One region of the uncultured Zoogloea sp. genome, then DNA from elsewhere that is predicted to be linked to it. Evidence: riboswitches for the same ligand, from Rfam matches in the RefSeq annotation. Region 1 holds a riboswitch; the other holds the start of a gene.
The links. Region 1 has a riboswitch for cobalamin ahead of Q0672_RS23040 (cobaltochelatase subunit CobN). Riboswitches for the same ligand answer to the same signal wherever they lie in the genome.
Positions count from the first base shown of each region.

Region 2: another riboswitch for cobalamin. It lies ahead of Q0672_RS07480 (ribonucleoside-diphosphate reductase subunit alpha); the one in region 1 lies ahead of Q0672_RS23040 (cobaltochelatase subunit CobN).

Region 1 covers NZ_CALAYQ010000209.1:52,921-58,393, reverse strand. Annotated here, with positions in the region: gene Q0672_RS23065 (TolC family protein) at 1-282, opposite strand, end outside; gene Q0672_RS23060 (hypothetical protein) at 383-1,012, opposite strand; gene Q0672_RS23055 (ATP/GTP-binding protein) at 1,018-1,557, opposite strand; gene Q0672_RS23050 (hypothetical protein) at 1,569-2,804, opposite strand; gene Q0672_RS23045 (hypothetical protein) at 2,825-3,223, opposite strand; cobalamin riboswitch at 3,527-3,744, shown strand; gene Q0672_RS23040 (cobaltochelatase subunit CobN) at 3,895-5,473, shown strand, end outside.
Region 2 covers NZ_CALAYQ010000055.1:6,905-12,360, reverse strand. Annotated here, with positions in the region: gene Q0672_RS07485 (MBL fold metallo-hydrolase) at 90-1,502, opposite strand; cobalamin riboswitch at 1,688-1,888, shown strand; gene Q0672_RS07480 (ribonucleoside-diphosphate reductase subunit alpha) at 2,034-4,805, shown strand; gene Q0672_RS07475 (ribonucleotide-diphosphate reductase subunit beta) at 4,802-5,456, shown strand, end outside.

The DNA of each region.
Region 1 (5,473 bases):
CGGGCGATCCCAGTAGCCGCCGTTGCCGCTGCGGGTCGGGTTGATGCTGGTGACCGAGGCGGTGACGATGGGGTTGGGCCGGGCCCCGGCGATGTCGATGCCGGCGCGGGCCCCGGCCACGGCTGCGCGCGCCTGGAGGATGGTCGGGTTGGCGTCGAGCAGGCGCTTTTCGGCGTCCTGCAGGCTGAGGGGCGGGGTGTCGGCGGTCTGGGCCTGGCTGATGGCCGGCAGCAGCAGCGCGGCGCTCAGCAGGTGCCGGGTGAGGCGGCGAAGGGGCAGCAAGGGACGTATTCCATCGGGCAGTGAGATCCAGATGTGAAGTCTAGGAGCGGAGTCTGTCCGTCACCTGACTACTTCCTTGCGCGGAGCTTGCGTCGCAGTGTCAGCTGGTTACGGTGCTGTCGGCCGTGGCGGGGAGCACGCTGGCGAGGGGGCCGTAGCGCTGGTGGAGCAGCCAGACCAGATCGACCAGCGGGGGCTGGTTGAGGTGGGGCACGCCGGCCAGGATGAGCACGAAACGGTGGCTGCCCACGTAGAGCGGCCAGAAGCCGATCTGGCTGTGGCCGGCGGCGTCGGGAATCGACCAGGCGCTGCCGTAGAGGCTCAGATCCTGGTTGATGACTCGCTGGTGGCGGTTGTGCAGGCTGGCCAGATCGGCCGACAGGGCGGCCAGGGCTTCGGCCTGCGGGGTGGTGAAGCCGGTGCTGGCGAGGTGAAAGCCGTGGGCGTCGGCCAGCAGCGCGCTGCGGCTGCCGGCGAGGGGCGGGAGCAGGCTTTGCAGGGCGGCTTCGATGGTGTCGCGGGGGGCGCAGCGGGGGGCGTCGAGGTACTGGATCCAGCCCGCGGTGGCGAGCCGGCGCACGAAGCCGTCGTCCTCGTCGTGCCACGCGGGGCTGGCCGGCTGGGCGAAGAGCAGGCGGATGAAGCCGCGCAGGCGGTCTTCGGCCTGGGCGGCGGCCGCAAAGTAGGCGCCGGCCGGGGTGGGGAGCAGGAAGCGGCGGGGCGCGTCCATGGGGGTCAGGCGCTGGCCACCGGGTCGATGACGCTTAGCACGGCTTCGATCAGCAGGCACACGTCGCGGCGGGCGCGGGCGTCCACCTCGAACACCGGCACGCAGCCGAAGCCGGCCCGGTCGAGCTCCTGCTGGTAGTCGGACAGGCTGGGGGTGGCGGCGAGATCCACGTGGGTGACGCCGATGGCCACGGCCGTCTTGCGGATGAAGCCGCTGAAGGCGCCCAGGTAGAAGCGCAGCTCCTTGAGCGGGTCGCCGCGGGAGTTGTCGATCAGCAGGATCAGCGCGATGCCGCCTTCGGTGAGGATCTCCCACATGAAGTCGAAGCGCTGCTGGCCCGGCGTGCCGTAGAGGTGGATGGTGCTGCCGTCGGCCAGCTTCATCGCGCCGTAGTCCATCGCCACCGTGGTGTTGGGCTTGAGCTCGCGGACTTCGTCGGAGGCGGCGGCGTCAGTGCGTACCGGCGGGATGTCGCTGGCGGCGGTGACGGCGGTGGTCTTGCCGGCGCCGACGGGGCCGGCAAAGATGATCTTGTAGTGGCTCATCAGCGCAGGCCTCAGCCAGCTGCGGCTTCTCCGAGGCGGGCGCCCAGCAGCTTGCCGAGGATGCGCTTGAACAGGCCGCGCATCGGCGGGGCGGCTTCGGCCGGACCGGCGACGACCTGCCGGCTGACGATGCGGGCGGCGGCGAGGGCGGCCGGGTTGGCGGCCAGCTCGACCAGACCGAGGGCGTGGCAGGCGCTGTAGAAGGCGAACACGTAGCGCTGCGGGATGCCCAGCATGCTCACGGTGTCACGCAGGCTGTAGCCGCCCCGCGACCACAGGCCGGCGATGCGCATGGCTTCGGGCGGCACGGCGAGGCGGGTGAGGTTGGGCCAGCTGTGCAGGCGCACCGGGTGATCCAGGCTGGTGCCCCGGGGCAGGCGCCCGCGGGAGGCCCACAGGGCCACGTCCCATTCGAGGGCTTCGAGGGGGCGGCTTTCGAGCGTGTCCATGCGCACGGCGTCGCCGGGCTCGACGCGGCTCATCTTCACCGTGCCGCGGGTGGGCAGCTGGGCCAGGGCGCGCAGGGCGTTGGTGCTGCGGGCCTGGAGCGCCTTGCCGCTCTGCGGGTCGAGGTAGAGGGCGGTGCCGCTGGCGTCGTCGATGCGCATCGGGCGGTGGATTTCCCGGGCGTGGGCGACGGCGCGGGTGATCTCGCCCTGCAGGAACTGGTCCGGGGTGTAATAGATGGCGTTGCGGGCGATCAGGTCGTCGAGATCCACATCGGGCATCGAGCCCACATAGAAGGTGGACAGGCGCTCTTCGAGCTGGCGCAGGAGGGCCACCGGATCGGCGTTGGCGAGGCGCGGCTCGGTGCGGTTGAAGAGCATCTCGACGGGCATTTCGTCGGGGATGCTGTCGGCGTCCTCGAGGGTGCCGGTGTCGATGGCCGCCACGGGGGCTTCGACGACCGGCGCAGGCGGCAGCAGGCGGCGGGCCTGTTCGAGGGCGGCCGAGAAGGCGGCGAGGCCCACCGGCTTGGTGACCGGGATGGTCAGCGGGTCGTTGTCCAGCGGCGCCTTCTGGGTGCTGACGATCAGTGGGCGGCCCGGGTAGAGCAGGCGATGACCTTCGAGGAGGTAGCGGCCCAGGTCGTTGTCGATGTCGATGAAGGCCACGTCGGCGGCGGTTTCATCGGTGATCTGACAGGCACGGGAGTCCACGCGCGAGAGGAATATCTCGAAGGCGTACAGCGAGCGGCTGTCCATGCCGGTGTGGCAGAGGCGGAGCGTAGGCTGGGCGGTCATCATGGTGTTTCTCCCGAAGGCGGTCAGAGGGCCGGGGTGGTCATGCCGACCAGGCCGCGCGTCAATACCGAGCGGCTGGCCGGGGGTTGTACGTTTTCGTCGGCGCGCACGCCGCTGGCGAGGTGGCTGGCGAGGAAGCGGCGCTGGGGCGGGTCGAGCTGCAGGGCGGTCTGCGACAGCATCGCGGACTTCAGGCCGACGCCCCGCTCGGCCAGCACGATGAACAGATCCACCAGGGCGCCGTAGGTCGCGTCGCCGTCGCCCAGCTGCCAGGCGATCAGGATCCGCCGGGTGTGGCTGGTCAGGTCGTCCGGCTGGCGAGCCAGATGCATCTCCAGGTGCGCGAGCAGTCGTCCGGCCTCGCCCCGCAGGTGCAGTATGTTGCTGTCAGGCTGCTGGAAGGCGGGTTCGGGTCGTTCCAAGTCGGAGCCCCTGGCTGGGTGAGTTCGATCACGCCCGATGTCGTGCGTGATATGACGATCGGGCTCGATTATAGGGGGCTCGACGGCGACGAAACCGGCCGCTTTGATTACTTCTGTTATTTATACAGATTTTGACAAAGCTGCCTGTCAAATGCTGACATGCGGCCCGGATTGGGTCTTGATCCGTCCGAAAATCGAGAAAATTTACCCAGCCTTGGCCTGGCGACGCCCCGGGCTGAGGGGGCTCCGACACGCCCGCAGGTGACATCCGGCTTGCCGGGCTGCCGACTTTGTCTTAACCTCGGCGTCCCTGTTCCTCCGGGTGCCCGATCCGCCTTCGCGGAAACGGCCAAACGGGAAGTCCGGTGACGTCGGCGGCAAGCCCTCCGACCATTCCGGCGCAGCCCCCGCTGCTGTAAGCCAGACGACTCCATCCACATGCCACTGGGCACCAGCCCGGGAAGGCGGATGGGGAAGGACGACGGCGAGCCAGAAGACCGGCCCGAGGACATTGTTTCTGCTGAGCCCCGGGGTGCGGGCCTGGCGAGCGAAATGTGTCCGTCCGCCGGCCAGCCCGGCGTCCGTCCTCCTGCCGGCGTGTCCCGCCGCGCGGTTTCGTTCCGTCTTTTCTCGTCCCCGTCCGGCCCGGCGATCCGGCCCATGGAGACGGGATGTCAGGACCACACTCAGGCTTTTGCCGCACCCTCGCTCGCGCCCTGCTCGCCGCGGCCCTGCTGGCCGCGCTACCGGCGAGCGCGGCGACGCTGTTCGGTGTCGTCACCGACCGCGCCGCGCCGGCCGCCGTCGAAGGCGCCCGCAAGCACCTCGCCAGCCATCCCCGCGACCGCGTCGTGCTGCGCACGCCGGCCCAGCTCCTCGCCGCCAGCGATCGCCAGCTGCGCCAGTGGCTCGACGCCGACGCGGTGCTGGCGGTGTCGGTATTCGGCGATCCGGCCCGCCGGCTGGTCGACGCCCTGCCGGCCAGCCGTGCCACCACCGTGCTGGCGATGAACGGCGAGCAGCGCCTGAACCTGCACAGCCGCGGCGCGGCCGGCGCGCTGGCGGATTTCCCCGCCGACACCCTGCGCCAGCTCGCCGCCGAGCAGCCGCCCGCGGAGGCCCTCGATGCCGCCGCCGCTCACCCGCCCGCCGCGGCATGGCTCGCCGCCCGCCGTAGCTGGCAGGCCGGCGGTGCCGACAACCTCGCCGGCCTGTACGCCCACCTGCTCGCCGGCAAGGCGCTCCCGCCGCCGCTGCCCGAACCGGCCCTGCGCCTGCGGGTGGGCGAGGTGGAGCGTACCGACGCCAGCGCTTGGCGATCCGGCCTGCTGCCCGCCGGCCCGGCGCTGGCGGTGCTGGATCTCGCCAACATCGAATCCGGCACCGCCGCGGCGATCTGCGGCGAATCCCGCCGCCAGGGTCTGCCCTGCGCCGAGGTGCTGACCCGCTGGGGCGGCGCCTCGCGGGAGGCCATCGAGCGCCTGCCCGAACTCCTCGCCCCGGCCCGGCCTGCGGCGCTGGTGGTGGTGCAGGACTTTGTGGTCGGCGCCGCCGAGAACCGCGAGGCCGTCACCGAAGCCCTGAAGAAGCTGGATGTGCCGGTCATCAAGGCGATCCGCCTCACCGAGCGCACCGCCACCCAGTGGCGCCTGTCGCCCGAGGGGCTGCCGGTGGATTCGGTGCAGTACCGGGTGGCGTTGCCCGAGCTGCAGGGCATCGGTCAGCCCATCGTGGTGTCGGCGGTGGGGGCGGGGCGAGTTGATCCGCTCACCGGCGTCGAGCTGCGCCGCACCGAGCCCATCGCCGCCGAGATCACCCGGCTGGTGGCCCGCGCCACCCGCTGGCAGCAGCTTCGCGCCAAGGCCAACGCCGACAAGCGGGTGGCCATCGTCTACTACAACCACCCGCCAGGCCGGCAGAACATCGGCGCCGACAACCTGGACGTGCCCGCCTCGCTGTTCGCCATCCTCACGCGCCTGAAGGCCGAGGGCTACGACACCGGCGAGCTGCCCGCGTCGCCCGCGTCGCTGCTCGACGGGATCATGGCCCGGGGCGTGAATCTGCCCGAAGACAAGACCGCGCTGGCCGAGCTCTCCCGCGAGGTGGCCGGTGTGAGCGCCGCCGACTACAAAGCGTGGTTCGCCGGCCTGCCCGAGCGGGTGCGCGGCGAGATGGTCTCCGGCCCCCTCGGCCGGCTCCACGCCGAGGTGCTGGAAGCCGAACGCGCCGGCGAGCGCAGTCTGGGGCGCA
Region 2 (5,456 bases), on a different contig from region 1:
CGCGCTGGCAAAACGGGAGGAGTCCATATACGGACTTCAGTCCGACATCACGGGTTGAGCAGGCAGGGGTTGTCGGACTGAAGTCCGACCTACAGGGGCAGGCTGTCGCCGGGCTTGGGCAGCATCACGTCCTTCCAGCCCAGCCGGTCGCGGATGGCCTGGGCGAAGGTGGCCGAGGCGCCGGCCTCGCCGTGGATCACGCAGGTGTGGCGCGGCGGGGTATGAACGCCGCCGATCCAGTCCAGCAGCCCGGCCTGATCGGCGTGGGCCGACAGCCCGCCCACCGTGTAGATGCGCGCCCGCACCGGCACCGGCTCGCCAAAGATATGCACCAGCCGGGCGCCATCCACCAGCCTCCGACCGAGCGTGCCGGCCGCCTGGAAGCCGGCGATCAGCACGCTGCATTCGCTGCGCGGCAGGTTCTCCCGCAGGTGGTATTTGATCCTCCCAGCCTCGCACATGCCACTGGCCGAGATGATGATCGCCCCGCTGCGCACGTCGTTGAGCGCCCGGGAGGCTTCAACGTCGGCCACGAACTCCAGCTTCAGCTTGTTCGGGTGGGCCTTCAGCCACTCAAGCAGATCCCGCGTCTCGCTGTCGAGGAGCGCCGGGTGAGCCAGGGTGATGCGTGTCGCCTCGTTAGCCATGGGCGAATCCACGAACACCTTGAGCGGCTCCAGCCTTCCCTGCCGCACCAGGTCGGCCAGGATGTAGATGATCTCCTGGGTGCGCCCCACCGCGAAGGACGGGATCACCAGGTTGCCGTGGCAGGCCCGGGTGCGGCCGATGGCGGCGATGATCTCCTCCTCGGTCTCGGGCAGGGGGCGGTGCAGGCGGTCGCCGTAGGTGGATTCGATGAGCAGCAGGTCGGCCGACGGGATGATCGTCTCCGGGTCGTTCAGCACCGGCCGGTCGCGCATCCCGATGTCACCGGAGAACACCAGCCGGCGCGGCCGCCCCTCGCCCGCGGCGGTTACCTCCAGCCACGCCGAACCCAGGATGTGCCCCGCATCATGAAAGCGCACCGCGATGCCCGGCGCCGGCTCGATGGTCCTGCCGTAGGGCGCCGGCTGCAGCAGGCCGAGGGTGGTCTGGGCCTGGGCCACGGTGTAGAGCGGCGCTGCCACGCCCCGCTCGCTCCCGCCCCGGCGGTGCTGGTGGCGCAGCTGCCACTCGGATTCCTTCTCCTGGATGTGGGCGCTGTCGGGCAGGAGCACCGCCAGCAGGTCGATGGTGGCGGGCGTGGCGTAGATCGGGCCGCGGAAGCCCAGCACCGCCAGCCGCGGCAGCAAGCCGGAGTGGTCGATGTGGGCGTGGGTCAGCAGCACGAAGTCGATGTCCCGCACGTCAAAGCCGAAATCCAGCGCCCGGAGGTTCTTGGCCCGGGCCTCGCGCCCGCCCTGGAACATCCCGCAATCGACCAGGAAGCGCACATCGCCGGCTTCCACCAGGGTGCACGAACCGGTCACTTCGCCGGCCGCGCCAAAGAAACGGACTCGCATTTTCGCAGCACCTCCTTGACGAATCGAGCATAAACCCGGCCAAGACGGATTGCAATGGCGCGCACTTCGCCGACCTCGCCCCATGCCGCGGACCCGCTGCCGTGGCGGACTAGATATGGGCCTCGACAACCCCCGACAGCCCTACCCGCAGTGCCCCGGCTTGACACGCCGGATACCACCCCCCTACCATCCGCCTCGTCATTGGTTCCCCGCAAGGGGATGAAAAGGGAAGCTGGTGCGAGGCCGTCGCCTCAAATCCAGCACTGCCCCCGCAACTGTAATCGGCGAGTTTCGTGCCCCCCACTGCCACTGGATGCGCTCCGGGAAGGCTGGCACGAGGCGACGACCCGAGAGTCAGGAGACCTGCCATGGCCCATTCCTTCAGTGCTTTTGGGGCGGGGTGTCCCTGAAACGAGGTGTCTTCCTGTCGCCACCGTGCGCCAGCGCCGATTGCAGGGCTTCCGCCCGCGCGTTGGCGCCGGGCGCGGTTCCAGGTCCTCGATTCTCCGCCCCCCAATTCGGAGAATCGCCTTGCTCGCCACCGTTCAGACACCATCCGCATCCGCCAGCGCGTCGGCCATCGCCGCCCTGCAGGTGATCCGCCGCAACGGCGCCGTCGTCGCCTTCAACGCAGACAAGATCGCCATCGCCATGAGCAAGGCCTTCTTGGCCGTGGAGGGCAGCGCCAGCGGCGGCTCGGCCCGGGTCCGGGAGATCGTCGCGCGGCTCACCGACACCGTGCTGCGCGCCCTCACCCGCCGCCTGCCCGATGGCGGCACGGTGTCCATCGAAGACATCCAGGATCAGGTGGAGCTGGCCCTGATGCGCTCCGGCGAACACGACGTGGCCCGGGCCTACGTGCTCTACCGCGAACGCCGCGCCGCCGAACGGGCTGCCGGCATGGCATCCGCGGGCACGCCGACCCTCCACGTGCTGGCCGACGGACGTCGCATTCCCCTCGACACCGACGCCCTGCTCCGCCACTGCGAGGCCGCCTGCGCCGGCCTGGGCAACGAGGTGTCGGCCCACGCCGTGCTCGATCTGGCCCTCCGTAACCTCTACGACGGCGTCCCGCTGGCCGACGTGGACCAGGCGCTGATCCTCGCCGCGCGCAGCCTGATTGAGCGGGAGCCAGCCTACAACCGGGTCACCGCGCAACTGCTCCTCGCCAGCCTCGCCCGGGAAGTCCTCGGCCAGCCGGTGAGCCTGGCCGACCTGCCCGGCCACTACGCCGAGGCCCTGCCGGCCTTCATCCGCACCGGCATCAATGCCGAACTCCTCGACCCGCGCCTCGCCGAATTCGACCTGGGCCGCCTTGGCGCCGCCCTGGTGCCCGAGCGCGACCGGCAGTTTGGCTACCTGGGCCTGCAGACCCTCTACGATCGCTACTTCCTTCACATCGACGGGCGGCGCATCGAGCTGCCGCAGCTCTTCTTCATGCGCGTGGCGATGGGGCTCGCGGTGGGCGAGATTGACCGGGAGGCCCGCGCCATCGAGTTCTACAACCTGATCTCGTCCTTCGATTTCATGTGCTCGACGCCGACCCTGTTCAACAGCGGCACCCGCCACTCGCAGCTGTCGTCCTGCTACCTCACCACGGTATCGGATGACCTGGAAGGCATCTACCAGGCGGTCAAGGAGAACGCCCTGCTGCAGAAGTACGCCGGCGGCCTGGGCAACGACTGGACCCCGGTGCGCGCCCTGGGCAGCCGCATCAAAGGCACCAACGGCCAGAGCCAGGGGGTGATTCCCTTCCTCAAGGTGGTGAATGACACCGCAGTGGCGGTCAATCAGGGCGGCAAGCGCAAGGGCGCGGTGTGCGCCTATCTCGAAACCTGGCACCTGGACATCGAGGAGTTCCTCGACCTGCGCAAGAACACTGGCGACGAGCGCCGCCGCACCCACGACATGAACACCGCCAACTGGATTCCCGACCTGTTCATGAAGCGGGTGATGGACAACGCCGACTGGACGCTGTTCTCGCCGTCGGACGTGCCGGACCTTCACACCCGCTTCGGCGCCGATTTCGAGGCCGCCTACTGCGCCCACGAGGCCCGGGCCGACGCCGGCGAGATCCGGCTCTTCAAGCGCATCCCGGCCGTGCAGCTGTGGCGGCGGATGCTCACCATGCTCTTCGAGACCGGCCACCCGTGGATCACCTTCAAGGACGCCTGCAACCTGCGCTCGCCGCAGCAGCACGTGGGCGTGGTGCGCAGCTCCAACCTGTGCACCGAGATCACCCTCAACACCTCGGACGACGAGACCGCCGTGTGCAACCTGGGCTCGATCAACCTGCTCGCCCACCTGAAGGACGGCGCCCTCGACCAGGACAAGCTCGCCCGCAGCGTGCAGACCGCCATGCGCATGCTCGACAACGTGGTGGACATCAACTTCTACGCCACCCCAAAGGCACGCCGGGCCAACCTGCGCCATCGCCCGGTGGGCCTCGGCATCATGGGTTTTGCCGACTGCCTGTACGCCCTCGGCCTGCCTTACGCCAGCGAAGCCGCGGTGACGTTTGCCGACCAGTCGATGGAGGCCGTGTGCTATCAGGCCTACCGCGCCTCCACCGAACTCGCCCGGGAGCGCGGCCGCTACGGGAGCTTCGAGGGCAGCCTGTGGAGCCGGGGCATCCTGCCGCCCGATTCCCTCGACCTGCTCGCCGCCGGCCGCGGCGGCCAACTGGAGGTGAACCGCGACAGCCACCTCGACTGGCCCGCCCTGCGCGCCCGCATCGCCCGCCACGGCATGCGCAACGCCAACTGCGTGGCCATCGCCCCCACCGCCACCATTTCCAACATCGTCGGCGTGTCGGCCAGCATCGAGCCGGCCTACCAGAACCTCTACGTCAAATCCAACCTGTCAGGCGAATTCACGGTGGTGAACGAAGCCCTGGTGCGCGACCTCAAGGCCCTCGACCTGTGGGACGAGGTGATGGTGGCCGACCTCAAGTACTTCGACGGCGCCCTCGCCCGCATCGACCGGGTGCCCGACGAGATCAAGGCCCGCTACGCCACCGCCTTCGAGATCGAGCCCGAATGGCTGATCGAAGCTGCCGCCCGCCGTCAGAAGTGGATCGACCAGGCCCAGTCCCTCAACCTCTATCTCGCCACGCCCTCCGGCCGCAAGCTCGACGAGATCTACAAGCTCGCCTGGCTGCGCGGCCTCAAGACCACCTATTACCTGCGCACCCTGGGCGCCAGCCAGCTCGAAAAATCCGGTGGCCGCGACGACACCCCGCCCGCCGACGAAGCCCCCCGCTTCTGCGCCATCGACAACCCGGAATGCGAGGCCTGCCAATGAGCACCGCCCGCTTCAACGACTGGGACATTCCCGCGCCGGCCCCGGTGCCCGCCATGGCCACCGACGCCCGGGCTGCCATCAACGCCGCCGACAAGCGCATCGTCGGCGGCCGGGCCGACATCAACCAGCTCGCCCCGTTCAAATACCCCTGGGCGTGGGAGTTCTTCCTCAAGGCCAACCGCAACCACTGGACGCCGCTCGAAATCTCCATGGCCCAGGACGTGCACGACTATCACCACAAGCTCACCGACGCCGAGCGCCACGTCTTCGAAAACGTGCTGGCCTACCTCACCACCTCCGACATCCTCGCCATGCGCAACATCGGGCTGGCGGTGATGGAGAAGATGAGGGCGCCCGAACTGCAGATCTACCAGGCCCGCCAGGTGTACGAGGAAGCCCTGCACACCTGGACCTACCAGCACTGCATCGAGACCATCGGCCTCGACCAGCAGGAGATCTACAACCGCTACCGGGTGGTGCCGGCCATTCACGGCAAGATCGCCCTCGCCAGCCGCCGCCTGGAACGGGTGATGCGCCCGGATTTCGACCTGCGTGACCGGGCCAACCTCCACGAGTTCGCCCTGTCCTACTTCTTCTTTGCGGCGATCTTCGAAGGCTGCTGGTTCTACAACGGCTTCACGCCCATCTTCG